One region of the Streptomyces sp. S4.7 genome, then DNA from elsewhere that is predicted to be linked to it. Evidence: riboswitches for the same ligand, from Rfam matches in the RefSeq annotation. Region 1 holds a riboswitch; each other region holds the start of a gene.

Region 1 (4,950 bases):
GCAGCGGCGAACGGCTCGCCTCGGCGCGGGTGATCGCCGAGGCGGCGCAGCGCGCCGTGCTGCCCACACCCGCGGCCCGGATAGGCGGGCTGCACATCGCCGCGCGTTACGAGGCGGCCGAGGAGGGCGCGTTCATCGGCGGCGACCTGTTCGCCGTCCAGGACACGGCGTACGGGGTACGGCTGGTGGTCGGTGACGTGCGCGGCAAGGGCATGGGCGCCGTCGAGACCGTGGCCGTCGTCATCGGCGCCTTCCGTGAGGCCGCCGAGCAGGAGAGCTCGCTCGAAGGGGTCGCGCAGCGGCTGGAGCGGGCGCTGGCGCGCGAAGGCACCCGGCGCGGCGGGATCGATCTGTTCGAGGGCTTCACCACCGCCGTACTGGCGGAGATCCCGCACGTCGAGGGCATGGTGCGGGTGGTCAACCGCGGACACCCGGAGCCGCTGGTGCTCGCCGCCGACGGGGCCTTGACGGTGCTGGCCCCGTCCGACCCGGCGCTGCCGCTCGGGATGGGCGAGCTGGGGGCGTGGCCGGACCGGGCCGGACGAGGTCCCGTACGGGTCCGGGTCGACGCTCCTGCTCTACACGGACGGTCTCACCGAGGCGCGCAACGCGGCGGGTGTCTTCTACAACCCGCGCGAACGGCTGGCGGGACGGATCTTCCCCGGCCCCGACGAGCTGCTGGAGGCGATCGTCGGTGACGTACGGCTGCACACCGGTGGTGGCAGTACGGACGACATGGCGCTGCTGGCCGTCAGCCGGCCCACCGCGGGGCAGCCGGAGCGGCGCAGGACGATGCCCGTCGTGCCGTGAGACGGCCTGTCGCGCCTCCCGCGCCGCCGTTCGTCGGGCCGTGCCGTCATCTCGCCCGGCACGCTGCGTAGTTGAGGCGCACCACTCCGCATAACATTTGACGCACCGTCAGTTCGAGTGTGTGATCGCACACGGCCCGAGAGTCGATCAACTCGCCCGATTGTGCCCGCTTGTGGCCCGATTGATCCCGGCCGTCATCGCTAACGATCACCCGGAACAGCTTGGAATAAGCCCCGGTCGTCTATTAACGTTCGATAACGCAGCGCGGTTGTCCCAGCCGTCGAAAGAGACGGCACCGTGCGCACGCGCCGAATTCCGCAAGGAAACCGGGGAACCACCAATTGGGGTGAATCGGGCGCCTCTTGTTCGCTTCGTGCGGCCAGGAACGCTCGTAGGAGACCTTCCTGCTCCGAACCCGTCAGCTAACCCGGTAGGCGAGAAGGAAGGAAAGGAGAGCGCCCGAGTGGCGTCCAACAGGCCTGCCCCCGAAGCCTCAGCCCCGGCCCATTTCGGCCCCGGCAGCCGGCTCACCGGCACCGATCACAGCAACGGCGAGGCGAGCAGGGACTGGGAGGAGTGGAATCCCACCGCGGACTCCATCCGTCCCGTACGCGGCAAGCACCGTGTCGCCAAGCAGCGCAACGCTCTCGCCCGCAGCTCCACGGTCCTCGGAGTAGGCGTCATCGCCGCGGTCGGCGCCGGAGGCATCGCCTCCGCCCAGGACAAGCCCGCGGTCTCGATATCACTTCCCGACGCGATCTCGGACAGTTTCCCCGACGCCAAGTCTCTTCCCGGCGTCGGGTCTTTCATGTCCGACGGCGACAAGAAGAACGACGAGACGCCCTCCCCGCTCACCACGGCGGCCCTCACCGCCGCGGACGCCCAGCAGGGCACCACCGACTCCGGCGAGGCGCTGCGCGCCCGCATCCTCCAGCAGGCGGAGCAGCAGCAGGCCGAGGCGGACGCCGCCCAGAAGGCGAGCGCCGAGACGGCCGCCGCCGAGAAGGCCGCGGCCGAGGCGAAGAAGCAGCAGACCGACGCGGAGGAGAAGGCCGCCGAGGCGAAGCGCAAGGCCAAGGAGGCCGCGGAGGCCAGGGCGGAGAAGGAGCGCCTGGAGAAGCTGGCCGCCAGCTTCTCGCTGCCCACCTCCTCGTACACGCTCACCTCCACCTACGGCCAGACCGGCTCCATGTGGTCCTCCGGCCAGCACACCGGCCTGGACTTCGCGGCCCCCACCGGCACGCCCACCAAGGCCGTCCACAGCGGGACCGTCAAGTCGGCCGGCTGGTCCGGGTCGTACGGCTACCGCGTCGTGCTGGAGCTCGAAGACGGTACGGAGATCTGGTACGCCCACCTGTCCTCGATGACGGTCGGCGCCGGCCAGAAGGTCACCACCGGCGAGACCATCGGACGCGTGGGAGCCACCGGCAACGTCACCGGTCCGCACCTGCACCTGGAGGTGCACACCGCGGGCGGCAGCGGGATCGACCCGCTGAGCTGGCTGCGCAGCAAGGGCCTCACCCCCTGACCGGCCCCTGACCGGGGCCGGATGATCCGGCCCGGCCCGGCCCGATCCGCTCGTCCGAGGGAGCGGGACTCAGCTCCGGTACGGGTTGTAGCCGCCGTAGTCGATGTACGGCGGCGGCGTCCACACCCGCCCCGTCGCCCGCGCCGCGTACGCCAGCGCGGGCGACGCTATTTCCCGGCGCTGCCACAGGTGGTGCAGCAGTTCCTGCTCGCGCTCGACGTAGTCCGGGCCGGCCCTGCCGCGCCCCGCCCGGTGGCGCAGGAACGCCAGCGAGGTCGCGAACGCCTCGTACTCGCCGACCGTGCGGGCCGCGGCGGGCCCGTAGTCCCGTCCGGCGACAGTGCGCGCCATCGAGCGCGCCCGCATCGAGGACAGGGCCAGCGGCTCGGTCTCGGCGAGCCAGCCGGCCGCCGCGTACGCGGGCAACTCGGCGGAGACCGTGCGCAGTTCGCGTTGCCTGCTCCATATCGCCAGCCAGGTCAGCAGGGCGAACGCGGGCACCATGAAGGCCGCGTACACCGCGTAGAAGCCGTAGGGGCCGAACAGCGACGACGAGCCGTTCCACAGCGCGTGGGTGCCCATGGCCAGCACGAGGCCGAGCACCGGCATCAGCCACTGGCGCACGCGCTGGCGGCGCGTGGCGAGCGCGGCGATACCGAAGCCGATGCCCGTCAGGACCGTGAAGAGCGGATGCGCGAACGGCGACATCACGACCCGCACGAAGAAGGTCGCCGCGGTCACGGACGCCAGGCCCGAGTTGCCGATCTGCTGGTCCTCGCCGAAGGCGCTGCCGAGATAGAGGATGTTCTCGGTGAAGGCGAAACCGGTCGCGGTGAAGCCCGCGACGACGACCCCGTCGACCAGACCGGTGAAGGACTGCCGGCGGAAGAGGAAGATCAGCAGGATCGCGCCGGCCTTCGCGCTCTCCTCGACGATCGGCGCGACCACGGTGGCGCCCAGGGACTCCGCGCCGCTGGGATCGGCGGTGGCGGTGGCTATCCACTGGGTCGCGAAGGAGTTCGCCGTTATCGCCACGAGGGCCGCGGCGCAGGCGCCCCAGGCGAAGGAGAAGAGCAGATTGCGCCAGGGGCCCGGTTCCACCCGGTCCAGCCAGCGGAAGGCCGCCATCAGCAGCGGCACGGGCAGGATCGCCAGACCGAGACCGACCAGGAAGCCCTGGGTGCCGGTCTGTTCCCGTACGAGCGACAGGATCAGCAGACCGCACAGGGCGAGCAGGATGACCACCGCGCCCGCGCGGACCGCAGGGTGGCGCCAGAGGGAGCGGTGCGGCCGGTAGCGCCAGCGGGAACGCTCCGGCACGGCGGCCCACATGTCACCGAGCCGCTGCTGCTCGTACGCGGGGACGGACGGGTGCGTAGGCGGGGGCGCGGTCGTGGGCGGGGACGATCGGAACGGTTCGGACACCTGCTGACCCTAGCGAGGGGCACCGACAACCCGCGACGGCGCCCGGCTCGTCCCGGCCCGCTCCGGCGCGGCGCTACGCCGCCGCCGCGCCGTCCGCGACCCGGCGGAAGAGCAGGTCGCGTACGGCGTGCCCCTTCTCCAGGCCCTGGCCCTCGAACCGGGTGAGCGGCCGGAAGCCGGGCCGCGGCGCGTAACCGGTGTCGGGGGAGGTGTTCTCGTAGGCGGGGTGCGCGGTCAAAACGTCGAGCATCTGCTCGGCGTACGGCTCCCAGTCGGTCGCGCAGTGCAGTACGGCGCCCGGCTTCAGCCGGGGCGCCACCAGGTCGAGGAACTCGGGCTGGATCAGCCGCCGCTTGTGGTGGCGCTTCTTGGGCCATGGATCGGGGAAGTAGACGCGGATCCCGGCCAGCGACCCGGGCGGCAGCATCTCCCGCAGCAGGATGATCGCGTCGCCGTTGGCCACCCGGATGTTGGAGAGCCCGTTCCGCTCGGCGAGACGCAGCAGATTCCCCTGCCCCGGTGTGTGGACGTCGGCGGCGAGTATCCCGGTGCCGGGGTCGTCGGCGGCCATCCGCGCGGTCGCCTCGCCCATGCCGAAGCCGATCTCCAGGACCACCGGCAGCCCGCCGAACAGGGCGTCGAGATCGAGGACGCGCTGTCCGTCGATGTCCAGGCCCCAGGAGGGCCAGAGCCGCCGCAGGACGTCGGCCTGGCCGGTCGTCACACGGCTGCGGCGCGGCTGGAAGCTGCGGATACGGCGCTCGAAGTGCGATCCGGCGGGGTCGGCGGCCGGGCCCGTGCCCTCGGGGAACATCCGGCTCCGGGGGTCGGTGCGGTCGGCGTGGGCGCTCTCGGCGCGGTCGCCGTCGCGGTCGCTGTTCACGTTCATCTGGGTCTTGGACACGTTTTCTCGGGCACGTCGGAGTCGGTCGGGATCCATACCGATTCTACGGACCCGCCGGGAGTGCCCCGAGTGGCCGGCGCGGATCGACCGGACACCGGACACCGGAGACCGTCCGCCGTCCGCCGGACAGGACCTAGACGCCGTCCGCGTCCTTCAGCATCGTCAGCGCCAGCTTCGCCACCTCGCGGCCGATCGGGAGCGAGGCCGTCGCCGCCGGTGACGGGGCGTTGAGCACGTGCACCGTGCGTGGTGCGCGCCGGATCAGGAAGTCGTCGGCCAGCGT
Region 2 (4,950 bases), 3.3 Mb from region 1:
GCGCGAAGGTGCGGACGACTACGCGTGCCAGACCGACGGCATGATCGGCCTCGGCTGCGGCGCCCGCTCGTACACCTCGGAGCTGCACTACTCCTTCGACTACGCGGTCGGGATGCGCGAGATACGCACGATCATCGACGCGTACACGGCCACCGAGGACTTCTCCCGCGCCGAGGTGGGGCGCGCGGTCGACGCGGACGAGGCGCGTCGGCGTCATCTGCTCCAGTCGCTGCTCCAGGCCGAGGGCATGGCGGTGGCCGACTACCGCGAGCGGTTCGGCAGCGGCCCCGACGAGGACTTCCCCGCCGAGCTGAACCGTTTCGCCGGGCTCGGCTGGCTCGACGCGGAGGCCGGACCCGGCCTGCTGCGGCTCTCGCCCGAGGGCCTGGCCCACTCGGACGCGCTGGGTCCGGCGCTGTTCTCCCCCGCCGTCCGGGCGGCGATGGCGTCGTACGAACTGAAGTGAGACAGACGTGGACCTGACGATCCTCTACCGCGGCCCCCTCGCGTCCTGCGACTACGACTGCCCCTACTGCCCGTTCGCCAAGCGCCGCGACGGCCCGGACCAACTGCGCGCGGACCGCGCCGCGCTGGAACGCTTCACGGCCTGGGCCGCGGAGCGGACGGACGACCGGCTGTCGGTGCTGTTCACCCCGTGGGGCGAGGGCCTCACCCGCTCCTGGTACCGGCGCGCGCTCACCGACCTCTCCCACCTCCCGCACGTCGCGCGGGTCGCCATCCAGACGAACCTCAGCTGCCGCACCGACTGGCTGAAGTCCGCGGACCCGGCCAAGGTGGCCCTGTGGTGCACGTACCACCCGGGTCAGACTCCGTACGACCGCTTCCTCACCAAGTGCCGTGAGCTGGGCGCCGCGGGCATCCGCTTCAGCGTCGGCATCGTGGGCTTCCCCGACCACCTCGACCGGGCCCGCCGCCTCCGCGCCGACCTCCCCGAACATGTCTATCTGTGGGTCAACGCGGCGGAGGGCCGCACCTATTCGGACCCGGAGGCCGCCGAATGGACGTCGGTCGATCCTCTGTTCCCGTACAGCCGCCACCCCCACCGCTCGGCCGGTCTCCCGTGCCGGACGGGTGAATCGGTGATCTCGGTGGACGGCGAAGGCACGGTCCGTCGCTGCCACTTCGTCCCGGCGGAGCTGGGCAACCTCTACGACGGCTCGTACCGCACGGCCCTGAAACCGCGGGCGTGCCCGCTGGCGGCCTGCGACTGCCACATCGGCTACGTCCATCTGGAGACACTGCCGCTGTACGACGTGTTCGCGGGCGGCGTCCTGGAACGGATACCGGCCGCGCGGTGACGCGTGGCTGGTGACGCGGTGTCAGTGACGCATCAGCGGCAGCAGGTCCGGGCGCTTGGCGACCGTGTGGTCGCCGGAGGACTCGCCGCGCAGGCGGCGGCCGATCCAGGGGACGAGGTATTCGCGCGCCCACTGCATGTCGTCGCGGCGCACCTCCAGCGTGCCGCGCGGGGGCAGCGGCGGCCACGGCTGGTCGGGGTCGGCCGGGACGTCGAGGCCGAGGACCTGGGCCGCGCGCAGGGCCACGCGGGTGTGGCCCTCCGGGGACAGGTGCAGCCGGTCGCCCTCCCAGGCGCGGCGGTCCTGGACGGACCGGAGGGACCACAGGTCCAGGACCGGGCATTCGTAGCGGTCGGCGATGGAGCGGACGTGCGCGGTGAACGTGGCTATCTTGCCGCGCAGATGGCGCAGCACCGGGACGCCGCGGGTGTCGAACCCGGTCGGGACCATGACCGTGCCGACCACGCTCGTCAGGTCCGCCAGCGCCCGTTCGAAGCGTTCGGCGACGTCGTCGGGGTCGCTGCCGGGCCGGATGATGTCGTTGCCGCCCGCGCAGAACGTCACCAGGTCCGGGGCGAGTTGCTTGGCGCGCGGGATCTGCTCGGCCACGATCTGGTCGAGCAGCCGTCCTCGTACGGCGAGATTGGCGTACCGGAACGACCCGTGGTCCGGGTCGTCGACGGCCGCCCCGTCGGGTGTCCGGTCGGCGAGCAGTACGGCGAGCCGGTCGGCCCAGCCGACAAAGACTCCGCCCGGACCGGGATCGCCGACGCCTTCGGTGAAACTGTCACCGATGGCGGCGTACGACCCGAAGGGACTTCTGGTTTCTCTTCTCGAATCGTCAGCCACAGCGGAACATCCTTCACCCGCGTATGTGGCCTACGCGACCGTAAGGAGGGGTTGACGCCGGTGAGAAACACCACCGGTCAAAATTAGTTCAAGCCGGAATAGGGGAATGGCCGTTGGCCGGCACCCGGGGTGCCGGCCAACGGCCATTTGCTGTGAGGTCGAACCGGTCAGATGGAAACGCCGTGCTCGCGCAGGTACGCCAGCGGGTCGACGTCCGATCCGTAACTCGGGCCGGTACGGATCTCGAAGTGCAGGTGCGGGCCGGTGGAGTTGCCGGTGGAACCGGAGAGACCGATCTGGTCGCCGCCGGCGACGGTCTGGCCCGCCGAGACGGCGAGCGAGGACAGGTGGGCGTACTGCGAGTACTGGCCGTCGTCGTGCTGGATGACGACCTCGTTGCCGTACGACCCGGACCAGCCGGCCGAGACGACGGTACCGGGGCCGACCGCCTTGACGGTGGTGCCCGAGGCAGCCGCGAAGTCCACACCGGTGTGGTAGCCGCTGGCCCAGCTGCCGCCCGCCGCGCGGTAGGCGGTGGTGGTGGTCGCGCCGTCGACGGGCGCGGTGTAGCCGGAGCCGCTGCTCTGCGCCGCCGGCTCGTTCGCCGAGGTGGTGTCGGCCTTCGGGGCGGGCTCGGCCGGGGCGGGCTTCGCGGGGGCGGGCTTCTTCGGGGTGGCCTCGGCCTTGCCCTCGGAGGACGCCTTGCTCTTCGCGCCGATGGTGAGCTTCAGACCCGGGTGGATCAGCGACGGGTCGTCGCCGACGGCCTCGCGGTTGTCCTTGTACAGCTTGTGCCAGCCGCCGCTGACCTTCTGCGTCGCGGCGACCTTGGCGAGGTAGTCGCCCGCCTTGACCGAGTACGTCTTCACGGTCTTGGCGGTGGCGGCCTGCTTGGCCGTCTGGGCGGTGGGAGCGGCGTGCGCGGCGGACACGGTGCGCTCCGGCGCCACGGACGGGGCGGCCTGCTCGGCGGCGTGCGCGCCGGTGGCACCGATGAGCGGAATTGCGATGGCGGCGCCACCCGTTCCGGCGGCGACGAATCCGCGGGTGATCGGGTTGGTCCTCGGACGGCGGTGCTTACCCTTTCCGGGCATGGCGGATTCCTCTCCGGCGCCTACGAGGTGAGCTGTCGGGTTCGGGCTGGAGATGCCCGGCCGCGCCGTGACGCGACTTCACCCCGAGCCGTCCGGAAGTCCGGACCGGCGTACTACCTGGGTCCCCCGCTCCTGCCACACGTGGATGATTGCTGGGTGGATGAGGATTCCGAACGGCGGCAGGATTCGGCGATCCGCTCGGATTGCGGTGACCGTAAGCCGGGTGGACCGACCCGTACAAGCCGTCGTATTCCCCGGGCAATCCGTCCGGGAATATCGGGCTCCGCGAGCGGTCACCCTGCGTGGATTACGGATCTTCGAATTCCCTGCGCCGCCCCAATTCCCCTTCCCGGCGCCGCCACACACCGTCACGGATATGATCTGGCTCACCAGCCGAGGACGATATGCCCCCATCTCGCCCGCGAACAGGGCACGTTGTGCGCAATAGCCCAATATGGACAGAAGCCGCAATCGTGAAGCGATTTCAGCGGGAGGGGATGTCGTAAAGTCGGAGCGCGACAGCGTCGGCGACGAGCGCCGGCGGCAGACGCGGAGGAGCTCACGTGACGCACGAGGTGCCGCAGCCGGTCCCGCCGACCGAGCCCGAACTGGCCGGTGTACGCAACTTCCGCGACGTGGGCGGTCTGCCGACCTCCGACGGACGGCGCGTACGGTACGGCCGGCTCTTCCGCAGCGGCCACCTCGCGCACGCCACGGCCGAGGACGCGGCGTTCCTGACGTCACTGGATCTGCATACGGTCTTCGACTTCCGCAACGCGGCCGATCAGAAGCTGGACGGCCTGGACGTCGAGCTCATCGGCGTACGCAATGTGAACATTCCGCTCACCGACCCGGCCGACGGGACCGAGTTCTGGAAGATGGTCCGCGACGGGGATCTGGACCAGCTCAGGTCGATCCTCGCCGACGGCAAGGGTGTGGCCCGGATGTCCGCTTCGTACCGTTCGATCATTCTGGACCGCACCGCCGAGCACCGGCGCGTGCTGCACGCCCTGGCCGAGGAGAGCCTGCCCGCCCTGATGCACTGCGCGGCGGGCAAGGACAGGGCCGGGCTCTCCATCGCCGTGTCGCTGCTCGCCGTGGGGGTGGAGCGGGAGGCGATCGAGGCGGACTATCTGAAGTCGAACGAGCCGCACCGCAGGTACCGGGTACGCCGCAGCGACACGACGCCCGGCGGCACTTCGCCGGAGGTGATGGAGCTGCTGGCGCCGCTCTTCGACGCGCGCGCCGAGTACCTCGAAACGGCCTTCACGACGATGGAGGAGACGTGGGGCAGCATCGACCGGTATCTCACGGACGGCCTGGGCCTGACGGACGCGACGCGCGAACGGCTGCGCGGCCGTCTGGTCGACGAGGGGTAGCTCGTCCGGGCCGCCCGGGACGCCCTCAGCGCCCCTGCGCGCCCGCCTCGAAGAGCAGGTAGAGGAAACCGGCCAGGACATGGCCGGCCACGAGGTAGGCGAACAGCCGGATGGCGAGGCCGCGCGGGAAGTTGCGCTCCTCGTCCATGACGGGCTTGACGGGAGTCTCGGCGGTCGCCTCCGGTTCGCGCGCGGCGGCGGGGTCCACGGGGTTGTCGGGCACGGTGGTGGCCTCTCTCATCTGGTCGGAACCGAGGGCGGATCAGCGGCGGTGGGCCCCGCCCGGCAGGCACAGCTCGGTGGTCGGGC
Region 3 (4,950 bases), 2.4 Mb from region 1:
GGTCGCGGGCCGCGCCGACGAACTGTGCAGGTACGCGGTGCTGTTCGGCGACCCGCAGCTGGCGCTGACCGCCGTCCAGCGGGTGCTGGACGTCACGGCCGAAGAGGTACGTGCCGTCGCCGAGGCGCGGCTGCGCCCCGACAACAGGGCGGTGCTCGTCTACGAGCCCACCTCCCCCGACGACGACGCCGACGACGCGGCTGCCGACACCGACGAGCACGAGGGGGCGGACCAGTGACCGACGCTGCCGTGACCATGGAGTTCCACCCGCAGCCGACCGCCGGAGAGGCCAGGCCCTGGGCGTTCCCCGCGCCCGAGCGCGGTGTCCTGCCCAACGGACTGACGGTGCTGCGCTGCCACCGCCCCGGCCAGCAGGTGGTGGCCGTCGAGATCTCCCTCGCCGCCCCGCTGGAGGCCGAGCCCGAGGGCCTCGACGGCATCGCCACGATCATGGCCCGCGCGCTGTCCGAGGGCACCGACAAGCACACGGCCGAGGAGTTCGCCGCCGAGCTGGAGCGCTGCGGCGCCACGCTCGACGCGCACGCCGACCACCCCGGCGTCCGGGTCTCCCTGGAGGTCCCGGTCTCCCGGCTGCCCAAGGCGCTCGGCCTGCTCGCCGACGCCCTGCGCGCCCCGCTGTTCTCCGAGAGCGAGGTCGGCCGGCTCGTCACCAACCGGCTCGACGAGATCCCGCACGAGCAGGCCAACCCGGCCCGCCGCGCGGCGAAGCAGCTCTCCAAGGAGCTGTTTTCGGCCACCTCGCGCATGTCGCGCCCGCGCCAGGGCACCGAGGAGACCGTCGGACGCATCGACGCGAAGGGTGTCCGCGCCTTCTACGAAGCGCACGTGCGCCCCGCCACCGCCACCGCGGTCATCGTCGGCGACCTCACCGGCGTCGACGTAGAGGCGCTGCTCGCCGAGACGCTCGGCGACTGGACGGGCGACACCTCCGAGCCGCGCCCCGTGCCGCCGGTGACCGCCGACGACACCGGCCGCGTGGTGATCGTGGACCGGCCCGGAGCCGTCCAGACGCAGCTGCTGATCGGCCGGGTCGGCCCCGACCGGCACGACCGCGTCTGGCCGGCCCAGGTGCTCGGCACGTACTGCCTGGGTGGCACGCTCACCTCCCGGCTCGACCGGGTGCTGCGCGAGGAGAAGGGCTACACCTACGGCGTGCGGGCCTTCGCGCAGGTGCTGCGCTCGGACCCGGACGGTACGGGCGCCTCCATGCTCGCCATCAGCGGCTCCGTGGACACCGAGTCGACCGGCCCCGCGCTGGACGATCTGTGGAAGGTGCTGCGTACGCTCGCGGCCGAAGGGCTGACGGACGCCGAGCGCGAGACGGCCGTGCAGAATCTGGTCGGAGTCGCGCCACTGAAGTACGAGACGGCCGCGTCCGTCGCCGACACGCTCGCCGACCAGGTCGAGCAGCACCTCCCGGACGACTTCCAGGCGCGGCTCTACGCACGCCTGGCCGAGACCGGCACCGTCGAGGCGACGGCCGCCGTCGTCAGCGCCTTCCCGGGCGACCGGCTGGTCACGGTGCTCGTCGGGGACGCCTCGGTGATCCGGGAGCCTGTCGAGGGGCTCGGCATCGGCGAGGTGAAGGTCGTCACCGGCTGAGGCCGGCCCACGAACCACGCGGCTCAATACGCACAAAGGGAACCCCGGTGACGAACCAGTCGCCGGGGTTTCCCGCTATGTCCGCATTCATAAGGAGGTTGCCTGAATGCCCTGTGGCGTGCGCTACAAAAGGGCCTGTCTGTTTGGTGATTGAAAGATGACCCCTTTAGCGTCGGTCCGGCTGTCCGCCAGAGCCCGCCGCATCCGCGGCACCGGACAGCCATCGCCGAGTCCCCGTCAGGCGCGAGCCTGGGGAGCCGGGGACCCATTTGCGTCCCTGGGGTGAATCGGGGGCCTTCGCGTGATCCGCGGAGGAGCCCGTAGGAGACCTTCCTGCTCCGAACCCGTCAGCTAACCCGGTAGGCGAGAAGGAAGGAAAGGACCAGCCACTTCATGGCGTTCACCCGTGCCACCGGGAAGCACCGTGCCCCGGGCCGAATGACGCGCCGGAGCGCGAACATCGCCGGAGTCGCCACTCTCACCGCGGCCGGTGTCATCGGCACCCTCGCCTCCCCGGCGCTCGCCGCCGAAGCGGGCGCGGCCCTCGCCCAGGAGGCGGCCCCGGCCGCCCCGGACCGCGCCATCGTCATCGACGACTCGCTCGCCGCGAAGATCGACGCCCAGGCCGACGCGCAGCGCCTGGCCGCCCGGAAGGCCGCGAAGGCGAAGGCGGAGGCCAAGGCCGCCGCTCGCGCCAAGGCCGAGGCGAAGCGCAAGGCGCAGGCCCGCGAGGCCGAGGAGCGCGCGGCACGCGCCGCCGAGCGCGAGCGCCTGAACGCCTACCGGCTCCCCGTCGCCGGCTCCTCCGTCACCACCGGCTACCGGACCGGAGGCGCGCTCTGGTCGTCCGGCAGCCACAGCGGCGTCGACTTCCGCGCCACGTCGGGCACTTCGGTCGTGGCCGTCGGCGCGGGCACCGTCGTCGAGGCCGGCTGGGGCGGCGCGTACGGCAACAACGTCGTCATCCGTATGAACGACGGCACGTACACCCAGTACGGACACCTCTCCTCGGTCGCCGTCAACGTCGGCCAGAGCGTCTCCCCGGGCACGTCGGTCGGCCTCTCGGGCTCGACCGGCAACTCCACGGGACCGCACCTGCACTTCGAGGCGCGGACGAGCGAGGAGTACGGCACCGACATCGACCCGGTCGCGTATCTGCGCTCGCACGGCGTCGGCGTCTGAGCCGGTACCCAGACACCACGAAGGCCCCGGCGTCCTGCCGGGGCCTTCGCCGTTTCGTACGTACGCGGCGCGGGTCAGACGGTCTCGGGAAGCTCGTCCAGGCCCTCGGCCACCAGCTTCGCCAGCCGGTCGAGCGCGACGTCCGCGCCGTCCACGTCGGAGGCCAGGACGATCTCGTCGCCGCCCTGCGCGCCCAGCCCCAGCACGGCGAGCATCGACGCCGCGTTGACCGGGCTGCCGTCGGCCTTGGCGATCGTCACCGGCACGCCGGAGGCCGTGGCGGCACGGACGAAGATGGAGGCGGGACGGGCGTGCAGGCCCTCGGCCCAGCCGACGTTGACGCGACGCTCAGCCATGGTGTTGCCCTTCAAGTCACAGTTGTTGTCTAGACCAGTGTGCCACGCGGCTCCGGACGGACCGACGAGGCACCCCTGGGGTCCGTCGACAGACCCCAGACTGCCCCGGCCCAGCACCCGCCGCTACCCGTGTGCGCGCCGTAGGCTCGTCCCATGACGACGCCGTCACAGCACGCGTACCCCGATCACTGGGAAGCAGACGTGGTTCTGCGCGACGGAGGCACCGCGCGCGTGAGGCCCATCACGACCGACGACGCCGAGCGGCTGGTCAGCTTCTACGAGCAGGTCTCCGACGAGTCGAAGTACTACCGCTTCTTCGCGCCCTACCCCCGGCTCTCCGACAAGGACGTGTACCGCTTCACCCACCACGACTACGTGGACCGGGTGGGACTCGCGGTGACCGTCGGCGGCGAGTTCGTCGCCACCGTCCGCTACGACCGGATCGACGCCCGGGGCATGCCCGCCTCCGCGCCCGCCGACGAGGCCGAGGTCGCCTTCCTCGTCCAGGACGCGCACCAGGGACGCGGGATCGCCTCCGCGCTCCTCGAACACATCGCCGCGGTGGCGCGCGAGCGCGGGATCAGGCGCTTCGCGGCGGAGGTGCTGCCCGCGAACACCAAGATGATCAAGGTGTTCCGGGACGCCGGGTTCACCCAGAGGCGCAACTTCGAGGACGGCGCCGTCCGCCTGGTCCTCGACCTCGAACCGACCGCCGAGTCCCTCGCCGTCCAGCGCGGCCGCGAGCAGCGCGCCGAGGCACGCTCCGTACAGAGGCTGCTCGGCCCCTCGTCGGTGGCCGTCGTCGGCGCCGGACGCACGGCGGGCGGTGTCGGGCGGGCCGTGCTGCGCAATCTCCTCGACGGGGGTTTCACGGGGCGTACGTACGCGGTGAACGTGGCCCTGCCCCCGGAGCTCACCGAGATCGACGGCGTCCCGGCCGTGCGCTCCCTCGCGGAGATCGACGAGCGCGTCGACCTCGCGGTCGTCGCCGTCCCCGCCGAGCGGGTGCCCGAAGCCGTCGCCGACTGCGGCGAACACGGCGTCCAGGGCCTGGTCGTGCTCTCCGCCGGATACGCGGAGAGCGGGCCGGCCGGGCGGGAGCGCCAGCGCGAACTCGTGCGACAGGCACGTTCGTACGGGATGCGCGTCATCGGCCCCAACGCGTTCGGCGTCATCAACACCGGACCGCCCGTCCGGCTGAACGCCTCGCTCGCCCCCGAGACACCCGGCCGGGGGCGGATCGGTCTCTTCACCCAGTCGGGCGCGATCGGTATCGCGCTCCTGGCCGGACTGGTCCGGCGCGGCGCGGGGGTGTCCACCTTCATCTCGGCGGGCAACCGCGCGGACGTCTCGGGCAACGACTTCCTCCAGTACTGGCACGACGACCCGGACACCGACGTCGTGCTCCTCTACCTCGAATCGATCGGCAACCCACGGAAGTTCACCCGGCTCGCCAGGCGCACCGGGGCCGCGAAGCCGGTCGTCGTCGCCAAGGGCGCACGCCACAGCGGCAGCGCGCCGCCGGGGCACGCGGTGCCGGTCACCGGTATCCCGGACGCGACCGTCTCGGCGCTGCTCAGCCAGGCGGGCGTGATCCGCGTGGACACCGTCACGGAGCTGGTCGACGCGGGTCTCCTGCTCGCGAACCAGCCCCTGCCGGCCGGCCCGCATGTCGCGATCCTCGGCAACTCCGAGTCGCTCGGCCTCCTTTCGTACGACGCCTGCCTGACCGAAGGTCTGCGCCCGCTCCCACCGCTCGACCTCACGACATCGGCCCGCCCCGAGGACT

What was found. A riboswitch is a leader RNA that binds a small molecule or an ion and turns the genes downstream of it on or off. The one in region 1 is predicted to bind cyclic di-AMP.
Positions count from the first base shown of each region.
Region 2: it holds a riboswitch for cyclic di-AMP, as region 1 does, so the genes downstream of both, SSPS47_RS30135 (M23 family metallopeptidase) here and SSPS47_RS15300 (M23 family metallopeptidase) in region 1, are expected to answer to the same signal.
Region 3: it holds a riboswitch for cyclic di-AMP, as region 1 does, so the genes downstream of both, SSPS47_RS26070 (M23 family metallopeptidase) here and SSPS47_RS15300 (M23 family metallopeptidase) in region 1, are expected to answer to the same signal.

Region 1 covers NZ_CP048397.1:3,481,192-3,486,141, reverse strand. The annotation lists partial or broken gene SSPS47_RS15305 (PP2C family protein-serine/threonine phosphatase) at 1-810, shown strand, start outside; cyclic di-AMP (ydaO/yuaA leader) riboswitch at 1,107-1,262, shown strand; gene SSPS47_RS15300 (M23 family metallopeptidase) at 1,274-2,338, shown strand; gene SSPS47_RS15295 (PrsW family intramembrane metalloprotease) at 2,408-3,670, opposite strand; gene trmB (tRNA (guanosine(46)-N7)-methyltransferase TrmB) at 3,837-4,577, opposite strand; gene lhgO (L-2-hydroxyglutarate oxidase) at 4,801-4,950, opposite strand, start outside.
Region 2 covers NZ_CP048397.1:6,795,629-6,800,578, reverse strand. The annotation lists gene SSPS47_RS30150 (STM4012 family radical SAM protein) at 1-466, shown strand, start outside; gene SSPS47_RS30145 (STM4011 family radical SAM protein) at 474-1,319, shown strand; gene SSPS47_RS30140 (SGNH/GDSL hydrolase family protein) at 1,341-2,168, opposite strand; gene SSPS47_RS30135 (M23 family metallopeptidase) at 2,336-3,262, opposite strand; cyclic di-AMP (ydaO/yuaA leader) riboswitch at 3,267-3,431, opposite strand; gene SSPS47_RS30130 (tyrosine-protein phosphatase) at 3,838-4,641, shown strand; gene SSPS47_RS35710 (DUF6126 family protein) at 4,667-4,864, opposite strand; gene SSPS47_RS30120 (XRE family transcriptional regulator) at 4,904-4,950, opposite strand, start outside.
Region 3 covers NZ_CP048397.1:5,854,429-5,859,378, forward strand. The annotation lists gene SSPS47_RS26060 (pitrilysin family protein) at 1-238, shown strand, start outside; gene SSPS47_RS26065 (pitrilysin family protein) at 256-1,623, shown strand; cyclic di-AMP (ydaO/yuaA leader) riboswitch at 1,838-2,004, shown strand; gene SSPS47_RS26070 (M23 family metallopeptidase) at 2,017-2,805, shown strand; gene SSPS47_RS26075 (HPr family phosphocarrier protein) at 2,880-3,161, opposite strand; gene SSPS47_RS26080 (bifunctional GNAT family N-acetyltransferase/acetate--CoA ligase family protein) at 3,315-4,950, shown strand, end outside.